3 regions of the Solibacillus ferritrahens genome follow, and region 2 is predicted to be linked to each of the others. Evidence: riboswitches for the same ligand, from Rfam matches in the RefSeq annotation. Region 2 holds a riboswitch; each other region holds the start of a gene.
What was found. A riboswitch is a leader RNA that binds a small molecule or an ion and turns the genes downstream of it on or off. The one in region 2 is predicted to bind preQ1.
Positions count from the first base shown of each region.

Region 1 (4,293 bases), on a different contig from region 2:
TTTGAAATACCTAATCCTAAAATAACTAATGAATCTGTGTTTGCCGAAAAGCTGCGAATCATTCGTTTATTGTCCCCTGTTGCACGGATTGCCAAGCCGACTTCCGTTTTTAAGAACCAGTCAACGATAAGTTTAATAATAAACGTAACGACAATCATTAAGGCTAAAATTCCCCAAGTCGTGGGCACCGTTGCAAGACCCATTGACTTTAATGCATTTGAGATTACTGAATCAATGCCTAGCCCCGACCAAAAATTACCGAATGTCGAAAAGATTGTTTCTGAATTTAATAGTGGAATATTTGGTCTCGTTACACCAGTATCGGAACTTAATCCCATAATACGAAGATTGATGGAATAAAGAGCGATCATCATTAAAATCCCTGCAAGCAGCGGATTAATTTTCCCTTTAGTGTGTAAAATTCCTGTCATACATCCAGCAATAAATCCAGCAACTGTTGCGACCAATGTTGCGAGTATAGGATTATAGCCAAGTACAATCATCATTGCTGCAGTACCTGCACCCGTTACAAAGCTTCCATCAACCGTTAAATCCGGAAAATCCAACACCCGGAACGTTAAATAAACACCAAGTGCCATAATTGCATAGATGATTCCTTGCTCTACCGACCCAAACAAAGCTGTAAACATTCTGAATCATCTCCTACTATAGTTTTTTCCATTACACCATGGCGAGCGTAAGAACACTCGCGACCACTAAAAAGAGGTTAAACGTTAATTCGCGCTGGGATCCCCTCAGACAACCAGCCTTGACCTCATTACGATGACTTTAGGCTGATCTTCCTTTTGGATACAAGCGCGAATATTTATTCCTGGCTATTGTTTACCAGCTTTCAAATTATTGAACTTCTGCTTCCCATTCAGGTTTAACTTCCAACCCTAAATTTTCTGCAGTCGCTTTATTAATGACTAATTTTAAGTTCGCTGGATATGCTGCCGGAATTTCGGAAGGAGATTTCCCTTCCAGTAAAATTTGAGCTGCCATTTGCCCCGCTTCATAACCGATATCATAGTAATTGAAACCGTATGCTGCCAATCCGCCACGTGCTACAGAATCCAACTCACCAACAATTAATGGTAGTTTATTTGCATTTGCCACATCGATAACTGATTCTAATGCATTTACAACTGTGTTATCTGTAATGATGTAATACGCTTCTACTTTACCTAATAATGATTCTGTTGCTTGTTTTACTTCCGCTGATGTTGAAGCAGATGCTTCTACAATTGTAATACCTTCTTTTGCTGCTAATTCTTTAGCAGTTGAAATTTGGGCTACAGAATTTTGCTCCCCTGCGTTATACACCATCCCTACATTTTTCACACCTAGTTCTTTTAAGAATGCCATTGTTTTCGGCATTGTTTCTGGGTGTAAATCAATTGTTCCGGTAACATTTGACCCTGGAGTTGCCATTGATTCGATTAATTCCGCACCTACCGCATCTGTTACCGATGTGAAAATGATTGGAATATCTGCAGTTGCACCTTTTGCCGCCTGTGCAGATGGTGTCGAGTTCGCAAAAATTAAGTCTACATTATCACTTACTAATTGTTGTGCAATTGTCATGTTTGCACTGTTATCTCCATTAGCTGATTTATCCACATACTCTGCTTTAATCCCTGCATCTTCAATCGCCTTTTTGAATCCTTCTTTTGCCGCATCTAATGATGGATGCTCTACGATTTGCGTTGTTCCAATTTTAAATGTTTTTGCTTCATCAGTTTGTGCAGTCTCTTTTGTTCTGTCACTTGCTGTAGCATTAATAGCAGTATCTTTCTCTTCTCCACCGCATGCTGCTAATAGTAAAAGAAGCCCAAATACTAAAAAGGAAAGCTTCGTTAATTTACGTGTCATCTATTTATCCCCCCATTATTCTCTGTCACTTTAAAGCGACGAACTTCATTTGGATGAAGTGTGAATTAAAATTATATTACCTCTTCATTTTCAGATAGTCAATAAGATTTAGAATGTTCAGAAATTAATATATATACTAGTAAATGCACTAATGTTAATTTCGTGCTTTAAACTGCTAAATCGCGTTTATTTCATTCAAAATTTTATTATTTGTCAATTTATTGAACAATGATGGAAAATTAGTTCTATAATTCTTTACTTTCGTTTTTAATATTGCTATGATTGCAGTTGCTTTGCGTGGTTCGTAACCATCCCACGTTAAAAAACTAGGAGGAATTTAATATGAAAGTAAAGTTTCTTGCAACAAGTGCAATTATTGCAGCATTATATATTGCAATTACAATGCTAGTTGCCCCGATTAGTTTTGGACAAGTACAGTTTCGTATTGCCGAAATATTTAATCATCTAATCGCCTTCAACCCCCGTTTTATGCTGGGTGTTGTATTGGGTGTATTTTTTTCAAATTTTCTTATGTCATCGGTTGGTCCAATTGACCTGATTTTTGGCGTGGGACATACTATTCTTACACTAGGAATTTTTATTTTCATTTGTAAGTTTGTAAAAAACATTTGGGCACGTTTAGTTATTAATACGACACTCTTTACGTTTACAATGTTTATCATTGCGGCACAGCTTAACCTAGTACTGGACTTTCCGTTTTGGGAGACATGGTTATTTGTAGCATTTGGGGAGTTTGTTGTTTTAGCTGTTGGTGCACCTATCATGTACACTTTAAATAAACGACTTGATTTCAAAAAATTGATCTAACATATATCGTTTCACCCACTGGTCATTAGCCGGTGGGTTTTTTGTTTAAGTTTTTTTAGAATTGTTTGACATTTTTATTTTCAGTGTTAGAATAAGCATATTCAAAATATTACATTACGGTAGCAGGTTGCGGGAGCGCGACCACCGTTTCAGTTGAGAAGAGTTTAGTTGAGTAAATTGTTGAATAAGAAGAGTAGCATTTTCCGTTTTGTGCAGAGAGCGTATGGTTGGTGAAAATACGTCAAAAGGTAAATGTGAATGGGCCTTATGAAAGCTGCCGGCATTAGTTGGCGGACGGTACCCTACCGTTATCAGGTTTAAGTGGAGGCTATTTTATAGCTTCAATCGAGGTGGCAACGCGGTGCAGATCGTCCTCAGCAAAAGTTTATTCTTTTGCTGGGGACTTTTTTTATTCCCAAAATTAAAAGGAGTGTGTCGAATGGTAATTCAACAACGTTTTCGTACATCAATGAAAAAAGTGAACGGTGATTTACTGACACCGATTTCCATTTTCCAACGTTTAAAGGGCCACCGAAAGTTTCTTTTGGAAAGCTCGTCCAAGTATGAAGGTGATGGACGCTATTCCTTCATCGGCGTCAATCCAAGAAAAACCTATAGTGGGATTGGACAGCAGCTTATCGATAAATCACATCTGTCCAATAGAGAGTACACATACGATGGTGAGCTTATTCAATTAATAAAACAGGTAATGCCGCGCATATCATCGCATACCGAATATCCGTTTACAGGCGGGGGTATTGGCTATATTCATGCCTTGCAAAAACCATTGCCTGAACTGCAGTTTCACGTTTACGATACACTCGTTATTTTTGATCATTTAACAGACGAGATTGCTGTTTTCCATACGAATATCGAAGCTGAGCAGGATGAGCCGAATATCGATGTAATGATTGAACAGTTGTTTACAAGCACAACACCTGCCGAAAAGTCGTATACCTTAAACGATGTCGAAAAAGAGCGAAATGGTCATTATGCCGCACGATTTACTGGAGATACCCTTTCGCTTTATCGAAAAATGCGGATTGATTATGCTGCACCTTATATGTATTATGTCGAATTTGATGATTGCACTGTACTTGGAACATCACAGGTAAACTTTATGCAAGTACGGGACGGATCTATTTCAGTTACAAACAAAGCATTGCCGATAGAGCCATTTAGTGTGGAAAATTCAGTGCAGAAATTGGCCACAACAACACAAGGCTCACTGAACCCAACGTTGCATGCGATTGATATTGTAAAGGAGCTTCTGCCGGCACAAGGCTATATCGGCTATATCGGCTTTAACGGGCAAGTCGATTTTACGACACCCGATAATACAATAACGATTCAGGGAAATGTTGCACATCTTCACACAGAAACGAGTGAGGATGTCCCATTCCACTCACTATTGAAAGGATGAGTATGTATGCCTTTACTTCCATATATTGAAAAAATCGAGCGAAAAGAACATTTAGTTTTTAAAGAGATGCAACAGGCTGCACAACTCATTTTTAATGAGCAGACACCAAAAGAGCAGATAGCTGCCTTTTTAACAGCGATGAGTATCAAAGGTGAAACAGCACATGA
Region 1 covers NZ_JAXCLE010000004.1:77,125-81,417, reverse strand. Annotated here, with positions in the region: gene SNE38_RS05690 (ABC transporter permease) at 1-650, opposite strand, end outside; gene SNE38_RS05685 (ABC transporter substrate-binding protein) at 859-1,875, opposite strand; PreQ1 riboswitch class I at 2,167-2,211, shown strand; gene SNE38_RS05680 (QueT transporter family protein) at 2,218-2,703, shown strand; T-box leader at 2,875-3,082, shown strand; gene SNE38_RS05675 (metal ABC transporter ATP-binding protein) at 3,143-4,126, shown strand; gene trpD (anthranilate phosphoribosyltransferase) at 4,133-4,293, shown strand, end outside.
Region 1: it holds a riboswitch for preQ1, as region 2 does, so the genes downstream of both, SNE38_RS05680 (QueT transporter family protein) here and queF (preQ(1) synthase) in region 2, are expected to answer to the same signal.

Region 2 (4,293 bases):
ATAGAATCCAAAAAACCTCCGACAATTCCACTATAGAACACACGCCACGCCATCGGTAATTTTAGACGTGTGTAAATTTCTGTATCGGCCGTTTCTGCCACTAAAAAAGATAGTGCAGATGCAGCTACAATAATTAACGTATCGCCTAATGAGAACGATACAGTTGCAGATAAAACTAATGCCAGTAAAATGAAGCCATATGTTTTTTTACGACCGTATTTATTTTGCACTAAGTCACGGAATATAAATGTCGCACCAATTAAGAATGAACCCATCGGTATAATAAACATGCCCAATTCAAGCGGTGCAAAACGTGCTGTTACAACGTTTGCCGTCACAATAGATACTAAATAAAATAAAATTCTTATCATAATACCTCTCCTGTTTCCTTCGAGTATAAGTACGTTTCCATCCCTTGTAATCGCAGCTTACATGCTGGGCAATCCCCGCATCCATCCGCAATAATGCCGTTATAACAAGTCAGTGTTTTCTCTCTAACATACTCAAATGCGCCAAGCTCATCGGCTAATGCCCATGTTTCAGCTTTATCAATCCACATGAGCGGTGTATGAATTACAAAGGGGCTATCCATTGATAAATTCAGTGTCACATTCAACGATTTTATAAATATATCGCGACAGTCCGGATAACCGCTAAAATCCGTTTCGCATACACCTGTGACAATATGCTTTGCGCCGATTTGGCTTGCCAACACACCCGCAAACGATAGAAACAGTAAATTTCGTCCCGGTACAAAGGTTGATGGCAATCCACCCTTTTCCCCTTCTTCCACTGGTATATCATCACGTGTTAAGGCATTTGGTGCAAGCTGATTCAGTAGCTCCATATTTAAAATATGGTGTCGTACATTCTGTTCTTCGGCAATCTTTTTAGCGCATTCAATTTCCAATGCATGCCGTTGTCCGTAATCAAATGTAACAACTTCCACTGCTTTAAAATTTTTTAATGCCCAAAACAGACATGTTGTACTATCCTGTCCGCCGCTAAATACGACGAGTGCTTTTTCGTCCTTCATCTTTTTGCTCCTTTTAAACGAAAAAACAGCACTAAGATTATGTGCTGTTTAATCTTAGTTTTTTATAGAGGGTCGCTAATAACCTCTTTCACCTGCAAGGTATATTTAATTTTTAACGGTTGTCGATTTTTTCTGGATATAAATCATGGTTCATTAAACGGTAGTTGGCAATTTCCTCATATTTTGTGCCAGGACGACCGTAATTGCACCAAGGATCAATTGAAATGCCTCCCCGCGGCGTAAATTTACCCCATACTTCTATGTAGCGCGGGTCTAACAGCTTGATTAAATCATTCATAATAATATTCACGCAGTCTTCATGGAAATCGCCATGATTACGGAAACTAAATAAATATAATTTTAACGACTTACTCTCCACGATTTTCTGATCCGGAATATACGAAATATACATCGTCGCAAAGTCCGGCTGCTGTGTAATCGGACAAAGACTCGTAAACTCTGGACAATTGAATTTCACAAAATAATCGCGGCCAACATGCATATTATCAACAGACTCCAACACTTCTGGTGCATATTCAAAAGCATATTTCACATTTTGATTTCCTAATAACGTTAAATCCTCTAAACCATCTTTTTCGTGTCTACTAGACATGAAAAACCCCTCCTTCGTTCATACCAAAGTATTCCAAGGAGGGGTTAAGCGTATCATCATCAATAAAAAACTATCGGATGCAATAAAAAAAGCCACATCCGATATGGACATGGCATAATATGCATGTATCCATAGTTTTTTATAGAGGGTATCAGCTATGAACCTCTCCTGAACAACTCAGGTATTTTAATCTTTTCTCATTCTATTAGAAATAAAGTCCATTGTAAAGAAATAATTGAAAATATGGTACCTATACCCCTACACAATTGACTTTTCAAATATAAATACCGATACAGCCATATCCTCTTCCACCTTTATATCCGAAAATAAATGAAGCAGCTTTGATTCGACGAGCTCCTCCAATCCTTCAGGAACCTGTTGCTTATAAATTTCCTGAATCATTTGGGTTCTCGCATTGTGGATAACCTTTTTTCCTTCTTCTGATTGAATAATAAATTTTTCAGTAGGTGTCAGAATGCCGTACATCGTTGTGACAGCCATATTCTCCACGAAATGCGTATAAATTCTATCCGGTCCTTTTCCATATAGCTCTTTACGTACTTTTCGTACGATTTCATTAAAAATGGTTTCCTTCTTCCCCATTTGTACACACCCCCTAGTTTATTCAAACTATACAATATAACTTTAAAAAAAATAAACCCTTCTCTCTCCAACTTGTTCTTTTAAAACAAAATAGTATAATAAAAGAAATAAATGGAATTCCAATAATTATTTGTTGGGGTGCTATTTACATTTTATAAAATGGATTGATTCGTTAGTAGGTATTGCTAATTTATTACTCCACTACAAGGTCTTTTTAAAAGACGTCTTGTGGTGGAGTTTTTTGTATTTTAAAGGGGGTTATAAAAGGATGTCATGGGTTGTTCTTCATTTTATCGGGATTATTTCATATGCAGCAACGGGAGCATTTGTCGCTCTTGAAGCGAGATTTTCATTTATAGGTGTATTTGCTTTAGGTTTTATTACAGCTTTTGGAGGAGGGCTGATTCGAAATGTAATTATAGGGATTCCTGCTACTGAACTGTGGGAGCAATCCACTATTTTAACAGTGTTCATAACATTAATCATCATCGTGTTAATTCCACTAAAATGGACTGACCATTGGAGAAGATGGGGAATGTTTTTCGATTCAATTGGTCTTGCTTCTTTTGCCCTTCAAGGTGCCATGCTAGCAAGTGAAGTTTATTCCAATGATTTAGATGTGATGATTTTGGCCGCCCTATTTACAGGAGTAGGCGGCGGGGTAATGCGGGATGTGATTGCTGGTAGAAAACCGCTTGCATTGAAGGAAGAAATTCATGCGATATTAACTATTTTATGTGCCATCTCTATTTGGCTTGGCTTGAGCTCCCCTCTCGCACTCACACTAATCGTTCTGGTTGTAGTTGCAATACGTTTGTCAGCAATTCACTACAATTGGAGACTTCCTCTGCCGTGTCATTATGAAGAAAATAGGAAAATATAGCTTTACTTATAGCGGAGCGTGAAATAAACGTTACAAACTTATTTATTTCCCTCCCTGTTAAATCAAAATTAAAAAACTTGATAAATCAAATGAAAGCTAGTAAACTATTCAAGTGCTCGTTTTATTACACAACAATATAGTAATATAGTACTGTATAACCTCAAGGATACGGCTTGAGGGTCTCTACCAGGAACCTTAAAATCCTGATTACAGAAAATGATTAATCTCATTTTTTGTAATCAGGATTTTTTTATTTTCTAAATTTTTCATCAGAAAGGATGTATAGCAGATTATGAATTTCAAAGTTATTATACTCGCATTATCAACTGTTGCTGTAGGTTTGGTTGAATTAATCGTTGGCGGTATTCTTCCAATTATTGCAACGGATTTGAATATTTCAATAAGCTCGGCCGGGCAGCTAATTACGGTATTTGCCCTTATTTATGCGATTGCCGGTCCAGTGCTATTAGTTTTAACGAGTAAGGTCGAACGGAAAAAGTTATACCTTATTTCGTTGTTTATATTTTTCATCAGTAATATCATGACTTATTTCAGTACGGACTTCACCTTTATGATGTTTGCCCGTGTTTTAAGTGCCATGAGTACATCACTGATCACTGTGCTCTCTTTAATAATCGCTGCAAAAGTTGTTGCACCGACACATCGAGCAAAGGCGCTAGGTCTTATTTATATGGGTATTAGTTCGTCGCTTGTATTAGGTGTACCACTTGGAATTTTAATTTCCGATTATTTCGGTTGGCGTGTTATTTTCCTAGGGATTGCCATATTATCGATAGGCTCTTTTATCCTGATTTCTATTTATTTAGAGCGCATTCCTGGTGAAATGGCCGTTCCACTTTCACAACAATTAAAGGCAGTTACCAGCTCCAAAATTGGTACGGCCCATCTTGCCACGATGTTTATGCTGGCAGGACATTATACAATATATGCGTACTTCACTCCATTTTTGGAAACAGAGCTTAATCTGAGTTCAAGCTGGATCAGTCTTTGTTATCTATTATTCGGGATTGCTGCAGTGAGTGGTGGCGCATTTGGAGGCACACTTTCAGATAAGATTGGTGCCCCTAAAAGTATTATTATTGTCATCATTTCGTTTGCTGTCGTGCTGTTCCTGCTGCCATTCATGACCTTTTCACT
Region 2 covers NZ_JAXCLE010000016.1:66,432-70,724, reverse strand. Annotated here, with positions in the region: gene SNE38_RS14955 (VUT family protein) at 1-368, opposite strand, end outside; gene queC (7-cyano-7-deazaguanine synthase QueC) at 368-1,036, opposite strand; gene queF (preQ(1) synthase) at 1,149-1,649, opposite strand; PreQ1 riboswitch class I at 1,775-1,821, opposite strand; gene SNE38_RS14940 (DUF2294 domain-containing protein) at 1,908-2,252, opposite strand; gene SNE38_RS14935 (trimeric intracellular cation channel family protein) at 2,521-3,135, shown strand; purine riboswitch at 3,266-3,365, shown strand; gene SNE38_RS14930 (MFS transporter) at 3,428-4,293, shown strand, end outside.

Region 3 (4,293 bases), on a different contig from region 2:
CTGCTGTTGTATTTCTTCGGGAAATGGGCTATATAATTATAAGTTGGCTATTTGGTGTACGCGAGCCAAGAATAACAATCGGGTCTGGACCAAGAATTATTAAACTTGGGATGGTCGATATTCGTAAATACTATCATGTGTATAGCTGGTTTTCGTATGATGAGTTAAAATATGAAAATAAGTTTGCCTATATTTGTATGTATTCAGGGCCTATTTTAATCAATCTCTTCTTTGGTCTTACAATCAATTTTTTAATCGCCAATGGATGGGCTGAAGAATACAAAACATTTTGGGATCGGTTTGTTTTTTATGCTTTTTATTATGTACTATTCGATGCAGTCCCAATGATTACGTTCAACGGAAAGCCCAATAATGGAATGATTATTTATCAAATGATTCGGTATGGGAAACGTATTGATTCAGCTAAAGAGCCCTTCCTCCCAGCGACTTCAGATGTGGAGAAAGAATATCAAGAGTACATGAAGGAATCTGAGGAAATTAAAAAACAACATAAAGAAGAAAAACCATAACTAAACTAATAATAGATGTTATATAAACTAGGTCCATGCAGGCCGTTTGTTATAAATTTTAAATAATCTATAGGAAAAATAGCTTGGTGGGTGCAGCACCGCATTAACCAAGCTCTTTTTTTCTTTTAATTCTATACGCCTCTTTTATTTCCCCAGATTAGGGTATGCAGTTGCGGTAATACCTTCACATTTTTTAATTCTGTATCCATCATAACTTTATGGATTAACCTTTGATAATTTTCCAATAAACGCTTAACCAATTCAGAATTATCCTTTGAATTAATATCATCATTTCCAACCTGAAGATAAAAATTGATACTCGGAAATTGAAGATGTACTTGTTTTGCATAAGCATAATCCTCTTGATTAAAGACCACAATTTTGAGAGAAATATGCTGATTGTTGTTTCTCTCTCTAAGTTTCTCAAAAATATATGAGAGCATAGAAAAGTCGGTCGTCATGCCAGAACTTGGGGGCTTAGGTGAAATGGTTAATTCATCAATTTGATACAACCAGTCTTGCCACTTGCTTCCCTGGGTCTCCACGCCAATCTTTATATGATTCTCTTTTAAAACTCTAACAACCGATTCCAGATTACGAAGAAGGGCTGGATTTCCCCCTGAAATTGTGACGAATGAAAAGCTGTTGCCTCCAAGGCGTTTTAACTCTGACCAAATCTCTTCTGCTGTCATTTGTACGATAAGATGTTTGCCACTACCATCCCATGTAAATGATGAGTCACACCAGGAACAAGAATAATCACACCCAGCTGTGCGTACAAACATTGTCTTCTGACCTACTACCATTCCTTCCCCTTGAATCGTCGGACCAAAAATCTCTATAACAGGAACTTTATTCAAATTCCATCCACTCCCTTCTCGCTTCAGCATAGCTTGTAGGAGTTTCATATAACTTAATAAATTCTACTCGTGCCCCATTAAATGTTTGTTCATCAAGCAAGGCTTCATTCATTTTTTCAAAGATCCAGACAACAATATTTTCTGCCGTCGTGTTCATCGGTGGTAGAGTCTCGTTTAAATAGTGATGATCTAAATATACCTCTATTTTTTGTTTCCAAATCTCCTTGATGTCACCAAAATCAAGCACGAGACCACGTTCATCTGGATAACCACTTAACCCTAAGACTGCACGATATGTATGACCATGTAGGTTTTTACATTTGCCCTCATAGTTATGTAAATGATGAGCCGCATCAAAGGTAAATTCTTTACTGATGAGAACACGTTTTGAATGATACTTTAATTGATTTCTTTGAATATCTTCATCGACTTTTTGTAGTTTCTCAACAATTCTAAAGTTAGACATTTAATAAGATTCCTCCCTGAAAATTTTCCCGACAACTTTCAAGAGAGGCCTTGTCATTCATCCTATTAAAACATATGTATAAATAAAAAAAAGCCACGTCCTTTATGGACATGGCAAGTTGTCATGTATCCATAGTTTTTTATAGAGGGTATAAGCTATGAACCTCTCCCGTTCAATTCCGGGTATTCTTTTATAAGAATATAATATACAAAGTATTAGAAAATTTCAAATTTATTATTTCACTAAAAATACCCAATGTCATTTTTACTCCATACTTTCTAATAATTTATCGTACTTAAGGTATTAGCTTATCTTTCTGTTATTCCCTTCAAAAGAAACCTATGGGAAAACAAAGCAATTTTTTTGTTGATACTTATTGTAAAACCCAGATGAAAAGTTAATATATTAAAAAAGATAGCCGAGACTATATGGTAAAAGCTATACTTTTTCAATCTTAATATTACTATTTTAAAAAAATTTTAATAAAATCATATGACTTTAATACAATTACCCCTCACTTTACTCGGGTGAAGACATTCTAATTTTAATGCATAAAGTTCTACTTTTTTATTAAATTCCTAGGCAGATAGATTTAACATATTTTTGAAGAAATGATACTAATTATCAATATTTTAAAATATTTAAAATTTTCAATATTCGAATTGATTCCCTTGTGATAAATTGGGAATATCATACTAGACTGAAAAGTATGACAATTAAGAGTGAAGGGGAAATGAGATTTGAATAATTTTAAATTTACGAAGTTCTTTAGTAGTATTCTAGCTATCGTTATGGTGCTGTCTTTATTGATGCCATTCTCGAGTGCAAATGCTGAAGAACTGAAATCATTCAAGCAGAATAGTCAAAGTGAAAGTATGATTCAACTAAAGGCGGCTATTGCTGAACAGCTAAGCTTGTCTAAGGATGGTCCAACTCTTCACGAAAGCTTACAAAGTGTATCTGGCAATCAGGATATTGCAGTCATTGTTCATTTATCTGAAAAGCCTGTTGCACTAGAGCAAGGGATGAGCCAAGTTAAAGGCAAAAAATTCTCCAATGCTAGAGCAAATGAAGTTCGTTCAAATGTAAAAGCTCAGCAAGCAAAAGTAAAAAAAGAGTTAGCTATTAAAAAAGTACAGATGACTCAAGGGTATACGTTTGATACAGTTTTAAACGGTTTCGCAGCAACTATTAAAGCAAATGATCTTCCGAAACTGCTTTCAGTAGACGGAATCACACTAATTGAGCCTGATGCAACGGTTTATGCATCAGAAGATCAAAACATGAAATCATCGGAGCTTATTAAAGAAGAAACATTAGAGGCTTATATGAATACAAGTAATTCCTTCCTTGGCATCGAACAGCTATGGAACGAAGGTATTGAAGGACAAGGAGTTAAAGTAGCAGTACTAGATACAGGTATTGATGCAGATCACCCGGAATTTGCCGGAATTTATAAAGGTGGTAAAAACTTTATTCCCCACTCATCAACTTACAATAAGCCTCGTGCAGATGACGATGCATCGGAAACATTACCTTCAGAGCGCCCAGCTGGGACACCTGAATTTAATGCAAATGGTAGCTCGTTCTATACTTCTCACGGTACACATGTTGCTGGGACAATTGCAGCAATCGGAGCTAACGAATTTGGCATCAAAGGAATTGCTCCAAAAATAGACCTTTATGCTTATCGAGTTCTTGGAGCATATGGTAGTGGCGCTACATCAGGTATTGTTAAAGCTATCGAAACTGCCGTTTTAGAAGAAATGGATATTATCAATCTTTCACTTGGCGGCGGAGCTAACTCTGAAACGGATGCTGGTTCATTTGCAATTAACAACGCAATGATAGCGGGAACAATCGGAGTCATTGCAACAGGTAACTCTGGTCCAAATCGTGGAACAATGGGAACACCAGCAACTGCTCGTCTAGGGATTGCTGTTGGTAACACAACAAATCCAGAAACAATGTATAACGGAGAAGTTAATATTACAATTGGTGATTACAACTTAACAAAACAGCTTCCATTAATGGGAACAACTTTTGGTAAAGATTTAGCAACACAGCTTCAAGGTGAATTCGACCTAGTTGCGATTCCTGGAAACGGAGAAGTAAAAGATTTTGAAGGAATTGATGTAGCTGGTAAAGTAGCATTAATATCTCGTGGCAATATTGCATTCGTTGATAAAATTGCAAATGCAAAGGCCAATGGTGCAATTGCAACAATTATTCATAACTTTGCCGGTGGATCGAATGCACCGGACATCTCAGGAACTTTCCTTGGTGATTCATTCGAATTCCTACCAACTTTTGATATGTCAGTAACAGATGGTAATGCAATCCGTGCTGCATTAGCAGGCGGAACTGGAAAAGTAAGTTTTGGTAATTTTGCTTCCACAACAACATCTGGAGATGATGTAAACTCTTCAAGTTCACG
Region 3 covers NZ_JAXCLE010000008.1:99,675-103,967, forward strand. Annotated here, with positions in the region: gene SNE38_RS09905 (hypothetical protein) at 1-530, shown strand, start outside; gene queE (7-carboxy-7-deazaguanine synthase QueE) at 662-1,390, opposite strand; gene queD (6-carboxytetrahydropterin synthase QueD) at 1,383-1,856, opposite strand; PreQ1 riboswitch class I at 1,982-2,028, opposite strand; gene SNE38_RS09920 (S8 family serine peptidase) at 2,597-4,293, shown strand, end outside.
Region 3: it holds a riboswitch for preQ1, as region 2 does, so the genes downstream of both, queD (6-carboxytetrahydropterin synthase QueD) here and queF (preQ(1) synthase) in region 2, are expected to answer to the same signal.